Regions from separate parts of the Clostridium zhoujianii genome, predicted to be linked through region 2. Evidence: predicted binding sites of a transcription regulator. Region 2 holds the regulator's gene; each other region holds the start of a gene.
What was found. Region 2 encodes Rex, which represses fermentation and respiration genes when NADH is low (regulators of the CRP and FNR family bind a similar motif). Its sites were predicted from a motif close to ATTGTTAANNNNTTAACAAT; they were not measured.
Positions count from the first base shown of each region.

Region 1 (5,110 bases), on a different contig from region 2:
TCTTTGAAGTTAAAAAATCTAAGAATTTATTTTCATAATCAGTAAATAAATAGTTTTTTCTAAAAGCAACGTAATAATTAAATGGTATATCTAACTCTTCAATATTAATTTTTTGTAGAGTACCAGTTCTTAATTCATGACTTACAACAGATTCGGGTAAGAAGGAGTATCCCCTACCAGAGGCAACTGATGATTTAATAGATTCTAAAGAGTTTAAAGAAAGTAATATGTTCAAATTACTTAAAGTTAGAAGATTCTCTTTTAGTGACTTTTCTAATAAAGCTAATATACCAGAACCTTCTTCTCTTAAAATTAAAGGTATTGAAGTTAATTCAGATAGGGATATAGAGTTTTTCTTGGTATTCTTTCCGCCAACCAATATTAATCTATCTGACATTATAGGAATCGTAGATATATTATCTGGTACAATCATATCTTGAATTATTGCTATATTAGTAGTGTGGTCCATAAGTTTCTTCAAGACATTAGAGGAATTATCTATCTCCATAGAAATATCAATATTAAAATGAATTTCTTTGAAGGTATATATACTACAAGGAAGTATGTGTTCTCCAATACTTTTGCATGAAGAAATAAGTAATTTAGATTTTTTATTCTTAAGGTTTTTCAAATCTATTTGCAAATTATCTTCTAATGAAAGCATGCTATGTGCATATTCGTAGACAAGAGATCCCTCCTCTGTTAATCCAACGCCTTTATTACTTCTATTAAGAAGTTTTGCACCAATTTCATTTTCTAAACTTTGCAATTGCATACTAAGTCCTGGTTGAGTTAAATGTAATTCCTTTGCTGCCTTAGAAATGCTATTAAACTTCACAGTAGTATAAAAAGAACGTAGAGATACTAAATTCATATAATCACTTCCTAACCGTATTATTGTAAATATAGTCTATATTACTAATGCAAAGGATGTCAAATTAGGAAATGCTGTTATAAGGATTAGTTATAATGGATAAGGAGTTGTTATTATGAAAAGGGATTCACATATGTTATTATTGAGAAGGATAAAAATTTAACAATGTATACTGATTAGTTCAAATAAATGGAGGCGGGATATACATGGGAAAGAAAATAGTTATAGTAGGTGGAGTTGCTGGAGGAGCATCAACTGCAGCTAGACTTAGAAGACTAGATGAGAGTAATGAAATAATAATGTTTGAAAGAGGACCTAATGTTTCATTTTCAAATTGTTGCTTACCATATCATCTAAGTGGAAAAATCGAGGATCATGAAGATTTAGTGCTAATGAGACCTGAAAATTTCTTTAGTCAATATAAAATAGATGCAAGAGTTTTTAGTGAAGTTGTTTCTATAGATAGAAAGAATAAAGAGGTAAGGATAAGAAATGTAGTTAGTGGAAAGGAGTACACCGAGAGTTATGATAAACTAGTACTTTCACCAGGGGCTAAGGCTATAGTACCGCCTATAAAGGGAATAGATGAAGTAAATGTATTTACAGTAAGAAATGTAGTTGATATAGCTAAACTAAATTTCTTTATAAAAGGTAACAACAGTAAGAAGATAACTGTTATAGGTGGTGGATTCATAGGGGTTGAAGTTGCTGAAAACTTAAAAGAAGCAGGATATGATGTTACTTTAGTAGAAGCAATGAATCAAATAATGAAGCCATTTGACTATGATATGGTACAAGTATTACATAAGGCTATGTATGACAATGGAATAAATCTTATTGTTGGTGACAAGGTTAATTCATTTGAAAAGAATTTAGTTGTACTAGAGTCAGGAAAGAAAATAGAATCAGATGCTGTAGTTATGGCAATAGGGGTTATACCAGAGACTGACCTAGCTAGAGAAGCAGGATTAGAAATAGGACAAACTGGAGCTATAAAGGTTAATACTAATTATATGACAAATGATAAAGACATATATGCAGTAGGAGATGCTATAGAAGTGCATAATGCATTAACAAACACAGTAACTAAGCTTCCACTTGCAGGACCAGCTCAGAAGCAAGCAAGATCAGTAGCTAATCATATTCATGGACTACCTGTTAGAAATACAGGATATATTGGTTCATCATGTATTCAAGTTTTTGATTATAATGGGGCATCTACAGGATTGACAGAGGGACTGATAAAAGCTCTAAATATGAACATTAATTATGAAGTTGTTAGAGTAATACCCCAAGATAAAGTTGGGTTAATGCCAGGAAGTGAGCCACTTCATTTTAAATTAATATTTGAAGTACCTACAGGGAGAGTACTTGGTGCTCAAGCAATAGGAAGAGGAAACGCTGATAAGAGGATAGATGTAGTAGCTACATTAATTAAATTTGGTGGAACTGTTTATGATTTAGCTGATTTAGAATTATGTTATGCACCGCCATTTGGGACAGCAAAAGATGTTGTTAATCATGCAGCATTAGTAGCTACTAATATTCTTCAAGGGACATTTAAGCAAGTATATGTTCATGAGGTAAGAAATTTAGTTAAAAACAATGGATACATAATAGATGTTAGGGAAGAAGATGAATATGAATTAGGTCATATTATTGGTGCAAAAAATATTCCGTTAAGTCAATTAAGAGATAGAGTAAATGAAATACCTAAGGATATACCAGTATACTTACATTGTAGAAGTGCACAAAGAAGTTATAATGCGTCATTAGCATTAGGTCATTTAGGGTTCGATAATATTTATAATGTTTCAGGTGGATTTATGGGAATAAGTTTCTATGAATATTACAATGATATGATAACTGGAAGAGAAAAAATAGTTACAGATTATAATTTTGATTAATAAAATGTAGAGCCTATTATAGGGGCTCTTAAAATTGGAAAGGTATGATTGATAAATAACAAACAATATGAAAAGTTATAAGCTTTTATATAAATTAAAATACTAAGGAGGATACTATGAAAAAAGGACAAGTATTTATCGGAGTTGGAATTATAGCTGCAATTACTACATTTATAATTACTAAATATGCAGATAAAAGTAATTTAGCATTATTCTTAATTACAGGATTGATGTTAGGATACATATTACAAAGATCAAGATTTGGTTTCGCTGGTGGAGTTAGAAAGATATCAATGACTGGTGATGGAAGCTTAACGAAGGCATTATTATTTATGTTTGCTATTACAGTAATAGGTGCAGCTGGAATTCATTATGCAGCAGCACAAGGTGGTGCAGAAGCTGCTTTTAGAGCTGCTAAGGATGCAATAACTATTCCTGGTACAGGAAGTGTTTCTGCAATTACTATAGGATTCATATTAGGTGGTATATTATTTGGGATTGGTATGATAATTGGTGGAGGATGTGCTTCAGGTACATTATCTGATACTGGTGAAGGTTCAGGAAGAGGTTTAATAGTATTAATATTCTTCTGCATAGGTGGCATGCTTGGAACATGGCATTTACCATCATTAAAGAAGACTTTCTTATATGAGAATGGTGTTACTGTGTATTTACCAGATACTTTTGGATATGTTGGTGCTGTATTAGTTTCTTTACTACTATTATTAGGATTATATTTTGTTGTTAAGATGTATGAAGGTAAGAGAAAGAAAGCTGGTACTTATGTAGCAGAAGAGTATCAAGATTGGGAAAAAGAAGTTGAAGAAGATAAAGAGTTTAAAGTATTTAGTTACAAAACTTATCATAAGTTATTTATTCAAAGATGGTCATTCTTTACTGGAGCAACTTTATTAGCAATAGTATTTATATTTATAATTAACACAACTAAGTCAAGTTGGGGTGCATCAGGACCATATACTCATTGGGGAGTTTGGTTATTTAGTAAGTTAGGTTTTGACTTTGGTGCTGTAGAAGCATTTAAGGGAAGTGTTAAAGTTGTTAATAGTGGAATATTAAGTGATCCAGTTTCAGTAAGAAATATTGGTATTATATTAGGAGCAGCTATTTGTATGTTATTAGCTGGAAAGTGGAAATTCAATATAAACTTTAAGGCTAAAGATGTTGCATTTTATGGACTAGCTGGTATACTTATGGGATATGGAGCGAAGCTTGCAGGTGGATGTAATGTTGGTGCTTTATTCTCAGGAATAGCTAACCTATCTTTATCAGGATGGGTGTTCTTAGTAGCACTTGTTGTTGGGGGATTAGTAGGGGTTAAGTTAGTTAAGAAGTTTAATATACCTGCATAAGTCATCACTCTTTTTATAAAATGAACCTGTTGTTATTAATATAGACCTATGTGGAGTTCTCCACATAGGTTTTCTTTACTAAATATAAAATAAAGTAGGTAGTAAGTATGAAGAAATATCTTAGTAAGTTAGATGTATTTTCCATTGTAGTTGGTGGAATTATTGGATGGGGATCATTTATGCTTCCAGGAACAAAATTCTTGAAGGAAGCAGGAGTTATAAATACAGCTATAGGATTAATTTTAGGAACATTATGTATTGTGATTATAGAAAGAAACTATGAGGTAATGATGAGTACTCAGAATGAAGAGGGGGGAGAATTTTCATATACATATAATAATTTAGGGAAGAAGCATGGCTTTATAGTAGGTTGGTTCCTTACATTAGCATACTTCACTATGATCCCTTTAAATGCTACTGCTTTCCCATTAGTTATTAAGAAGTTATTTGGAGGTATATTAGAATTTGGATACCTATATAATGTAGCAGGATATGATGTATATATAGGGGATATTCTTACATCTACTATAGTTATCTTAGCTTTTGCTTATTTAAATATAAAGGGATTAAAGGAAAGTAGTAAGGTACAAAATGCAATAATATTTGCGCTAATATCCATGGTTTCAATTGTATTTATTGGGATGTTATTTAAGGGACAAAGAGGTGTATTTATAGAAACTTATATTAAAGATTACAGCTTTAATATAAGTGGGATAGCTAGAGTACTAGCAATAACGCCTTTCGCATTTGTCGGATTTGATGCTATACCTCAATTAAGTAAAGAATATAATTTTTCAACTAAAAAGGCATCACGTATTGCTGTCATATCACTATTTATAGGAACTTTAATTTATAATTTATTAAACATAATAACAGCATTAGCATTTACGCCAGAACAGGTAATAGGCCTTGAGTGGGCAACTGGAAGTGCTGTATTAAGCACATTAGGAAAAGGAGCA
Region 1 covers NZ_JBPUTF010000006.1:87,124-92,233, reverse strand. The annotation lists gene ACSYT2_RS18115 (LysR substrate-binding domain-containing protein) at 1-874, opposite strand, end outside; gene ACSYT2_RS18110 (FAD-dependent oxidoreductase) at 1,081-2,781, shown strand; gene ACSYT2_RS18105 (YeeE/YedE family protein) at 2,898-4,151, shown strand; gene ACSYT2_RS18100 (APC family permease) at 4,259-5,110, shown strand, end outside.
Region 1: a site for Rex is predicted at 2,829-2,848, ahead of ACSYT2_RS18105 (YeeE/YedE family protein). Genes of this name have one in related genera too.

Region 2 (5,110 bases):
TGGCTTTCTTTCATTTGCTAAATCACAAATAACCTTTGTGTAAGCATCAGTTGTATAATACTCTAAATCTTTATGATCTGCAACTAACACTTCATCAGCACCATGTTCTGCTAATGTTTTTGATAGTCCCTCTATATTATTACCTAATAATAAAGCTGTTAACTTTACTCCTAATTTATCTGCAACTCTTCTACCTTCCCCAAGTAGTTCTAAAGATACTTTTTGTAATTCGCCTTCTCTTTGTTCAGCAAAGACCCAAACGCCTTTGTAATCTGCTATATTCATAATAAATTACCCTCCTATTATCTTAGATGTAGTGTTTTTCTTGTAATTTTCCTACAACATAATATGCTGCGTTTTTAGGTGATTCCTTTATTAGTTCTCCAGCTCCCTTAACTTCCTTAGTCATTGACTTCTTAACCTTTGTAGGTGAACCTTTAAGACCTAATTCAGCTTTATCTACATCTATGTCATCTGCAGTCATAACCTTTATTTGATCATCGCAAGTAGCAAATATATTAGCTACATGCATATATCTAGCTTCATTTAATTCTTCGATTGCAGTTAATAGACATGGAGTTTTAACTTCTATTACTTGATGACCATCTTCTAAAGCTCTATCTACTATTAATCTATCTGCCTCAACTTTAACCTTTTGAACATAAGTTACTTGAGGGATATCTAAGTGTTCAGCTATTTCTGGCCCAACTTGTGCAGTATCTCCATCTATAGCTTGTCTTCCCGCAAATACTATATCGTAATCTAGCTTTGCTATTACTCCTGCTAATGCTTTTGAAGTAGCTAAAGTATCAGCTCCTCCAAGGCATCTATCTGTTAATAGGATAGCTTCATCAGCTCCCATACATAATGCTTCTCTTAATGCAGCCTTAGCCATTGGAAGACCCATGCTTACAACAGTTACCTTAGCACCGTTATTTTCTTTTAATTGTAATGCTGCTTCTAAAGCATGCTTATCCTCAGGATTTATAATTGATGGAACACCATCTCTTATTAATGTACCTGTCTTAGGATCTATCTTTACAGCTGTAGTATCTGGAACTTGTTTTATACAAACTACTATATTCATTATAAAAGCCTCCTATCTTAAAATGCTTCCCGCAATAACCATCTTTTGAACTTCTGAAGTTCCTTCATAGATTTCTGTTATCTTGGCATCTCTCATCATTCTTTCTACTGGGTATTCCTTAGTGTAACCATATCCACCAAAGATTTGAACTGCCTTAGTAGTTACTTCCATAGCAACATCTGCAGCAAATAGCTTAGCTCTTGCAGCATCAAGTGAGTATGGCTTACCTTCTTGCTTTAAACATGCAGCTTTGTATACTAAGTGCTTAGCCGCTTGAATCTTAACGTCCATTTCAGCAATATACCATTGTAGTCCTTGGAATGCTGAAAGTGATCTACCAAATTGCTTTCTTTCTTTCATATAATTAACAGCTTCTTCAAATGCGCCTTCTGCAATTCCTAATGCTTGAGCAGCGATACCAATTCTACCACCATCAAGAGTCTTCATTGCAATACCAAATCCCTTACCTTCTTTACCAATTAGGTTTTCCTTTGGTACTATACAGTTTTCCATAACTAATTCAGTAGTTGAAGATGCTCTAATTCCCATCTTATCCTCATGCTTACCTACTGAGAATCCAGGGAATGACTTTTCTACGATGAATGCAGAAATACCCCTAGTTCCTTGGCTCTTATCTGTCATAGCAAATATTATGAAAGTCTCAGCAACTCCACCATTTGTTATGAATATCTTTGAACCATTTAATATATAATTATCTCCATCTAATACTGCAGTTGTTTGTTGTCCAGCAGCATCTGTTCCAGCACCTGGCTCAGTTAAACCAAAAGCACCTAACTTTTTACCTGTACAAAGATCAGCTAAATACTTTTCTTTTTGAGCTGGAGTACCATGTTCGTTTATTACAGATGCACATAATGATGTATGTGCTGAAAGGATAACTCCTGTTGTTCCACAAACCTTTGATAATTCTTCTACAGCAATTATGTATGAAAGAACATCTCCGCCTGCCCCACCGTTTTCTTTAGCGAAAGGTATTCCAAGCATTCCTAGCTTGGCCATTTTTTCTACATTTTCCATTGGGAATCTTTCTGTTTCATCGATTTCTGCAGCTATTGGCTTAACTTCATTTACTGCGAATTCTCTAACCATTTGTTGTACTAATTCTTGTTCTCTAGTTAATTGGAAATTCATTTAATTTAACCCTCCTTATATTTCAAAAAAACAATTTATTTGTTTTGGAAGTTCTTTTCTGCTCTTCTTTCTAAGAAAGCTGTCATTCCTTCAGTTTGATCTTCTGAACTAAAGCATTTTCCAAAGTCTTCTGCTTCAATTACAATTGCTTTATCTATATCTACTTGCATTCCTCTATTAATTGCATCTTTACATAACTTAACTGCTATTGGAGCATTAGCTATTATTGCCGAAGCCATAGCTTTTGCTTCTTCCATAAGGTTTTCTAAAGGTACAACTTTATTTACTAAACCTATTCTCAAAGCTTCATCAGCCTTAACCATAGCACATGTATATATCATTTCTTTAGCCTTACCTAAGCCTACTATTCTTGGTAATCTTTGAGTACCACCAAAACCTGGAGTTATTCCAAGTCCTGCTTCTGGTTGAGCAAATTTAGCTTTTTCTGAAGCAATTCTTATATCACATGCCATTGCTAATTCACAACCACCACCAAGAGCGAATCCTGATATTGCAGCTATTACTGGCTTGCTTAAGTTTTCAAGTCTTCTAAATACATTATTTCCAAGTATTCCAAAAGCCTTTCCCTCTTCTTCGTTTAGATCCTTCATTTCAGCTATATCAGCACCTGCTACAAAAGATTTTTCTCCTGCCCCAGTTAAAATTACAGCATAAATGTTGTTATCCTCTTCTAAATTTGCAATGACTGTGTCAAGGTCTTTTAAAGTTTCTGAATTTAGAGCGTTTAATGCCTTTGGTCTATTGATAGTTACAATAGCTAAGTGATCTTCTTTTTCAAGAATTACGTTCTTTAATTCCATGCCTTTTGTCCTCCTTATTTATATCCTTATTTTGCTTACTGCTTTATTTACAAACTATCCTTTATTATTCAATATAATCCAGATAGGACTTGTATTTTTTATGAAAACTTAATATTTATTTCATCAAAATTGTTAATATTATAACAAAGTTAGATAAAAAAATAATTGAAGTTTTCCACTTCAATTATAATTATAAGTCCTTATTTAGTTTTTGGCAACATATAAATTGTGATTTTATGTTAATTTTATAAGCATTATACAGGGTATATATGCTAATTTTCTTCTTCATTTGTATGTAGTTGATAAATTAATGTCATTAAACTTTCGCTTAAGTGTACATTTTCAACCTTAACATCTTCTGGCACTGATAAGTCAACCGGTGCAAAGTTCCATATTCCTTTTACCCCACCTTGAACCATTTCATCACATACCTTCTGTGCATTTATCTTAGGCACACAGATTATTCCTATATCAATTTTATGTTCCTTTAGGAATAATCTTAAAGTATCTATCTCTTTGATTTCTATATCTCTAATTTTAATCCCTACAAGTTTTGGGTTTGCATCAAAAATTCCTGATAGCTCAAATCCAAGCTTTTCAAAATTATAGTTAGCAATTGCTTGCCCTATGTTTCCGGCTCCAACTATAATTGTACTGTACTCTTTATCTAATCCAAGTATTGTACTAATTTGACTATATAAATCTCTTATATTATACCCATATCCCTGTTGACCGAAGTCTCCAAAGCAATTTAAATCTTGACGTATTTGAGATGCTGTAAATCCAATCTTCTCTCCAAGCTCCTTAGAAGAAATTCTATCTACATCATTTTTCATTAATTCTTTAAGATATCTATGATATTTAGGCAATCTCTTAATAACAGCCATAGAAATATTCTTCTTCTTTTCCATACTGTATCTTCTCCTCTTTTCTTCTAGTCTTTTTAGCAAAGTTGTTTTGTTAATAATTACATAAAAATGTATCTATTATTATATTAACATAAATCTTTATTGTTAATCTATTATTTTCTTCAAATAATATTTATTCTAAAATAATTATAAATTTCTACATTAATTACTCTTTATCATTTCTTACACATTAAAAAGATGCTCTATTAATATTTTAATTCCTATAATTATAAGAATAGCTCCCCCTAAAATCTCAGCCTTAGTTCTGAATAACTTTCCTAAAACATCCCCTATGTATACTGCTATTATGCTTAAAATAAATGTTGTAATGCCTATAACTAACACACTTGATACTATATTAACATTTAAGAATGCAAAGCTCACACCAACAGCAAGTGCATCAATACTTGTTGCGATAGCTAAAATTACAAACCTTTTATTACAACACTCCTTCTCCTCTTCATCATCACCACCGCATTTAATTGCTTCTATAAGCATCTTACCGCCTACAATACTTAATAAAATGAAAGCTATCCAATGATCCACCTTTTGTATATAATCACTAAATCTTATCCCAAGGGCCCATCCTATAAAAGGCATTAATCCTTGGAATCCTCCAAAATAAAATGCAGACTTTAACGCCATCTTAAATTTATCAGCCTTTTTAGTATTCATTCCAATTGTCAATGCTACTGCAAATGCATCCATAGATAGTCCAAGTCCAATAAGGAAAATTGATATTATGTTCATAGTATCCCTCCAAATATCATATATAGTTTGGTCAATTTATTGCCTTAATAAACAATAATGCAATAAAAAAAGTAAGACCTATGTATAACGTAATCCTACCCGTTATACATAAGTCTCACAATTTAATATAAAGCCAGATGAAACCTCATCAGTATGTTGACTTTATCACAGCACATAGTCCTGCATGCTACTCCCTTATGTTTGAAAACACAATATATTCCATTATTATATCCTTTTTATATAGTTGGAGTCAATAAGCTTGAGCTATTTAGTAAATGATTTTTTATCCCTAATAATATATAATATCTATTATTAGGATCTATAAGGAGGTATTTGTGGAAATAATTAAATTTATCCAACAATTTTCTAATGAATTTTTAGATGTATTTTTC
Region 2 covers NZ_JBPUTF010000003.1:168,028-173,137, reverse strand. The annotation lists gene ACSYT2_RS15610 (electron transfer flavoprotein subunit alpha/FixB family protein) at 1-285, opposite strand, end outside; gene ACSYT2_RS15605 (electron transfer flavoprotein subunit beta/FixA family protein) at 308-1,087, opposite strand; gene ACSYT2_RS15600 (acyl-CoA dehydrogenase) at 1,100-2,239, opposite strand; gene ACSYT2_RS15595 (short-chain-enoyl-CoA hydratase) at 2,275-3,060, opposite strand; gene ACSYT2_RS15590 (redox-sensing transcriptional repressor Rex) at 3,333-3,971, opposite strand; gene ACSYT2_RS15585 (manganese efflux pump MntP) at 4,152-4,718, opposite strand; gene ACSYT2_RS15580 (phosphatase PAP2 family protein) at 5,054-5,110, shown strand, end outside.

Region 3 (5,110 bases), on a different contig from region 2:
ATTCCAATAGAAGTATTGGTAACAGTATTAATTATTGAGAAAGAGCTTGAAAGAAGAGAAAAGATCCACAAGTTACAGAAGATAAATCTAGCTATAGAAATATTCTTTGAAGAGGTAGGTAATGAATTATTAGAAAAGATAGCTTCAAAGGATAAAGAGTCAGGTAGATTATCACGCTTATTACCTAAATTAGGTGAGAGTATGGATAATAAAGCTAAAGAAATTGAAAAGGCTATGGAGAATTATAATTGTACTTTGCATATAGATAAGGCGGATATACTTGAAGTATATGGCTTGTTGAAGGATAATAAAGAGAGTTTTCTAAGGTTTATAGAAAATCCATATTTAAGTGAGCATGATATATTTACAGATTTATTACAATCTGCAATTCACTTACATAGTGAGATAAAAATCAGATCTAGAAATGGGGAACTTTCAAAGGAAGACATAAACCATTTAAGGATTGATATACTAAGGTTGTATAAATATCTATCTAAAGAATGGGTAGTTTATATGAAATACATTGAAAAAGAATACCCATTCTTATATACATTTGCTTTAGAACATATGCCATTTGCATAATTAATCAAAAAGCTTTTTAATTTCTTCTATTTTTTCAATACCCATTTTATATCCATTATTATAACCTGCTCTAATTTTATCAAGATCTTTTTCAAAGCTTTCAACAGCTTGGTCTAGAGTAGGTCTTATAATTATAGCTTTACCCTGAGATTCTAATTCTTCACAAAATTTAACAGTTTTATTATAATGATTATGTCTAGTTAATAGTGGATCTTTTAAGTTAGGATATTTTCTTTTAAGTAATTTAGAGACAATAACATTACCCTTGCTTAGCTCTTTAGTATATTCCTTTGGTCTTGTTAGGATTATTAAGTGTTTTTCATTACCATCTTCAATGGATTTTCTTATTGGAATAGGATCGCAAATACCACCATCATAATAGTAGTTATTATTAATCTTGATAGCAGGAAAAAACATAGGAATAGCACATGTAGCTCTAAGCATCAAACATTTATCATCCAAATCTTTTACATCTAAATATTCACTCTTGCCCGTGATGGCATTAGTTACACCAACTAAAGCTTTTCCGTCATATTTCTTGAAAGTATCCATATCAAAAGGATTTAGCTTATTTGGTATTTCATCAAATACAAAATCTAATCCAAAGATACTTCTACATTTAAAAAAATTTCCAAAACCAAGATATCTTTTATCATGGCGATAATTTTCTAATACTTCTAAATTTCGTTTCTTCTGCTTCGAAAGGTAGGAAACACCATTAGTTATTCCTGCAGAAACTCCTATACAATATGGAAACATAATATCATTATCTAATAGGGCATCCATTACACCTGCACTGAAAATAGGTCTAAAGGTACCACCTTCTAAAATTAAACCTGGCATATATCCTCCTATAAATTAAATTCAATACTAGAAATTATATACTTAAATTGGTATAAGTACAATAATTAGTACCATATTCATGATAAATAAGCAGGTTATAGTATATATAATTGCATAAGTATGTTAATAAATAAAAAGAATATGGCTATAAGCCATATCCTTTTTATCTTTAATAATTTATTCAAAAATAATTTCTTTGAAAAATTCTGGCATATGAAAGGCTGGAACTGGATTATCTATATTAGCCCAAGTACCAAAGTGAGGAATAAGTGTTTCATCCCCACATTTTGAGAAATTAGCTTTCAATATTTTACCGGATTTTACTTCAAAGTCTTTAAAGAAATCTTTGATAAACACAAATGGAATTTTATATTCTATAGTCCAAGGTTTGAAATTATCGAAGTCTCTATAGTTATCATCTGTAACATCTGCTTTGATTTCAAAGTAGTTAGGGTTAATATAATTCATATAATGTCTTTCAGGTGGTCTATTATCAAGTTGAAGAAGTAAGGTACCTCTTGCAGTAATTTCAAAATTAAAGTATCGATCATCAGTCTCTGGTTCAGGAAGGAAGAAGAATTCTACACAACTATCAAACCAAGAAGGTCCATTAAATTCTTTAGTTTCAATTCTAACTTGTTTTTCACAGGATTTGAACTTTACTAATATCTCATCTTGTGTATAACATAATTTTACCTCTGTCTCAGGCTTGTACCCAGTTTCATCCCAAGGATAATTTTCGATTCTAATTGGCTCTATATCATCCCAAAAATTCTTATTTAAGTTGGTATCACTAATTTTCTTTATAACATACATAATTTTTACACCTCATTTATGATATTTCTAAAATTTTGAAATCATTTCAATTATATCATAATATATGAAAATGATAATACCATATATGTAAATGTTTTAAGTGACATAATTCGGTTGATTTTATAGTATAATTATAATGAAAGAGTATGGAGAATATCTTCAAAAATAAAAGTATCTGCTATAGAAAGTAATAACATTTCAGTATAGTAAGGATAATTCGCCATCTTACTTCCTGCCCAAAGTCTTTTTGATATTTCTTTTAAAATTTCATTCATTAGGTAATAACAATATTTTTCATTAATAAATAAGTTTTTATCATTGTTATAGATAAATCTTTTATCATAATTGTTGTCTTCATAAGAAGACTTATAGATATTCATATTTTTAAGTCTTATCAAAGTAGGCATATCAAATGCACTAAGTTTAGAATTCCTACCTTGAGGTATAATAAAGAAATTTTTACTAGCCTCTGTTTTTAAGAGAATCCAATTAAGGGCATAGGCTACTCTAGAATCATATATTATAAATTCAGAAGGCGATATAAAATGTAATGCTTTAGTTGTACTAGAGATTTTATCGAAACTAATAGAACAATCTTCTTTATAAGAATCTTGACTTTTATGAATTCTCTCATATAACCCCTCTGATTTAATTCCTCTAATTCCGCCCCAACCTTTAATAATCCATATATAATATGATGTCAAAACTTCTTTATTTTTAGTTTTACTTATTTTATTATGTATAAAATTTTTCATTAAAGAATTTCTATCAAAATAATTCTGAGTTTTAAGAAGTTTGTTATATTCTGTTTTAGTAAATAAGTTCAACTTTAAGCCAGTCTTTAATTCTTCATCTGTTGGAGTTTCCCATGTATATAGCTCATGGAGTTTGTCTTTAAAAGGGAATAAATACTCAGCAATCTTATCTATATTAAATGAGTAGGATTTATTTTTTATTTCAATATTCATGTTACCTCCTAATATAATCTTTTTGATTATTGTAACATTTATATAGGAAATTATATATTTTTAAAGTATGGAAGGTAAGTTAAATAAAGCTTTTACATTAAAAAATAAGAAAGATAAATAATTTTATAACATACAGGTAATAATACAATAAGAATTACTTCATTATAAAAACTTATGTAAATGTTATAATAGATAGGATATACTGTAAAATACCAAAAAAGTTACAAAATATACACAAATTTAGGAGGATAATTTAAATAAATTAAATTTATTTAGAAAAAAGATTGACAAAAAATAAACGATGTTATAAAATAAACTTGTACCAAGAATGGTAAATTTAATCACTATTGATTTAATATATATATTTTAGGAGGAAGAAAGAATGAAAGTTACAAATGCACAAGAATTAACAACAAGAATTCAACAATTAAGAGAAGCACAAAAGGTATTTGCAACATATACTCAAGAACAAGTAGATGAGATTTTCAGACAAGCAGCAATGGCAGCTAACAACGCAAGAATTAAACTTGCTAAGCTTGCGGTAGAAGAAAGTGGAATGGGAATAGTAGAAGATAAAGTTATAAAGAATCACTTTGCAGCAGAATATATATATAATCAATACAAGGACATGAAAACTTGTGGTGTTATCGAAAAAGATAATACATTTGGTATAACTAAAGTAGCGGAACCAATTGGAGTTATAGCTGCTATAGTTCCAACTACAAATCCAACATCAACAGCAATATTTAAGACATTAATAGCATTAAAAACAAGAAATGCAATAATTATAAGTCCACATCCAAGAGCTAAAAAGGCTACGATTGAGGCTGCTAAGATAGTTTTAGATGCAGCAGTTAAAGCTGGAGCTCCAGAAGGAATCATAGCTTGGATAGATCAACCATCAGTTGAATTATCACAAAATGTCATGAGAGAATCAGATATAATACTAGCTACAGGTGGTCCTGCAATGGTTAAGTCAGCGTACTCATCAGGAAGACCAGCTTTAGGAGTTGGAGCAGGAAATACTCCAGCAATAATTGATGAAACAGCTCATATAAAGATGGCTGTAAACTCAATTTTACTTTCAAAAACTTTCGATAACGGTGTTATCTGTGCATCAGAGCAAAGTATCTTAGTTTTAGATGAAGTATATGATGAAGTTAAGAGAGAATTAGACGCTAGAGGAGCATATATCCTTAAAGGCGAAGAAATAGATAAGGTAAGAAAAATTATACTAAATGAAAAGGGCGGTTTAAATGCTGACATGGTTGGTCAATCTGCTTATAAGATTGCTAAGATGGCAGGAGTTACTGTTCCAGAATCAGCTAAGGTTTTAGTTGGAGAAGTTGAATCAGTTGAATTAGAAGAGCCATTCTCACATGAGAAGTTATCACCAGTACTTGCAATGTATAGAGTTAAATCCTTCGATGAAGCACTAACAAAGGCCTGCAGATTAATAGAATTAGGTGGTATGGGTCATACTTCAATACTTTACACAGACCAAATAAAATCAGCTGATAGAATAGCAGCCTTTGGAGCAGCTATGAAGACAGCAAGAACATTAATAAATATGCCAGCATCTCAAGGGGCTATTGGAGATATATATAATTTCAGATTAGCGCCATCATTAACACTTGGTTGTGGATCATGGGGTGGAAACTCAGTTTCAGAAAACGTTGGTCCTAAGCATTTAATTAACATTAAGAGTGTTGCTGAGAGGAGAGAAAATATGCTTTGGTTTAGAGTTCCAGAAAAGACTTACTTTAAATATGGTTGCTTACCAATAGCTCTTCAAGAGTTACAAGATATGGGTAAGAAAAAAGTATTCATAGTTACAGATAGAGTATTAGCCGAAATTGGATACACAGATAAAATTACAAGTGTTTTAGAAGATTTAAAAA
Region 3 covers NZ_JBPUTF010000002.1:6,828-11,937, reverse strand. The annotation lists gene ACSYT2_RS13740 (MJ1433 family protein) at 1-582, shown strand, start outside; gene ACSYT2_RS13735 (patatin-like phospholipase family protein) at 583-1,425, opposite strand; gene ACSYT2_RS13730 (carbohydrate-binding family 9-like protein) at 1,603-2,241, opposite strand; gene ACSYT2_RS13725 (hypothetical protein) at 2,373-3,209, opposite strand; gene adhE (bifunctional acetaldehyde-CoA/alcohol dehydrogenase) at 3,592-5,110, shown strand, end outside.
Region 3: a site for Rex is predicted at 3,493-3,512, ahead of adhE (bifunctional acetaldehyde-CoA/alcohol dehydrogenase). Genes of this name have one in related genera too.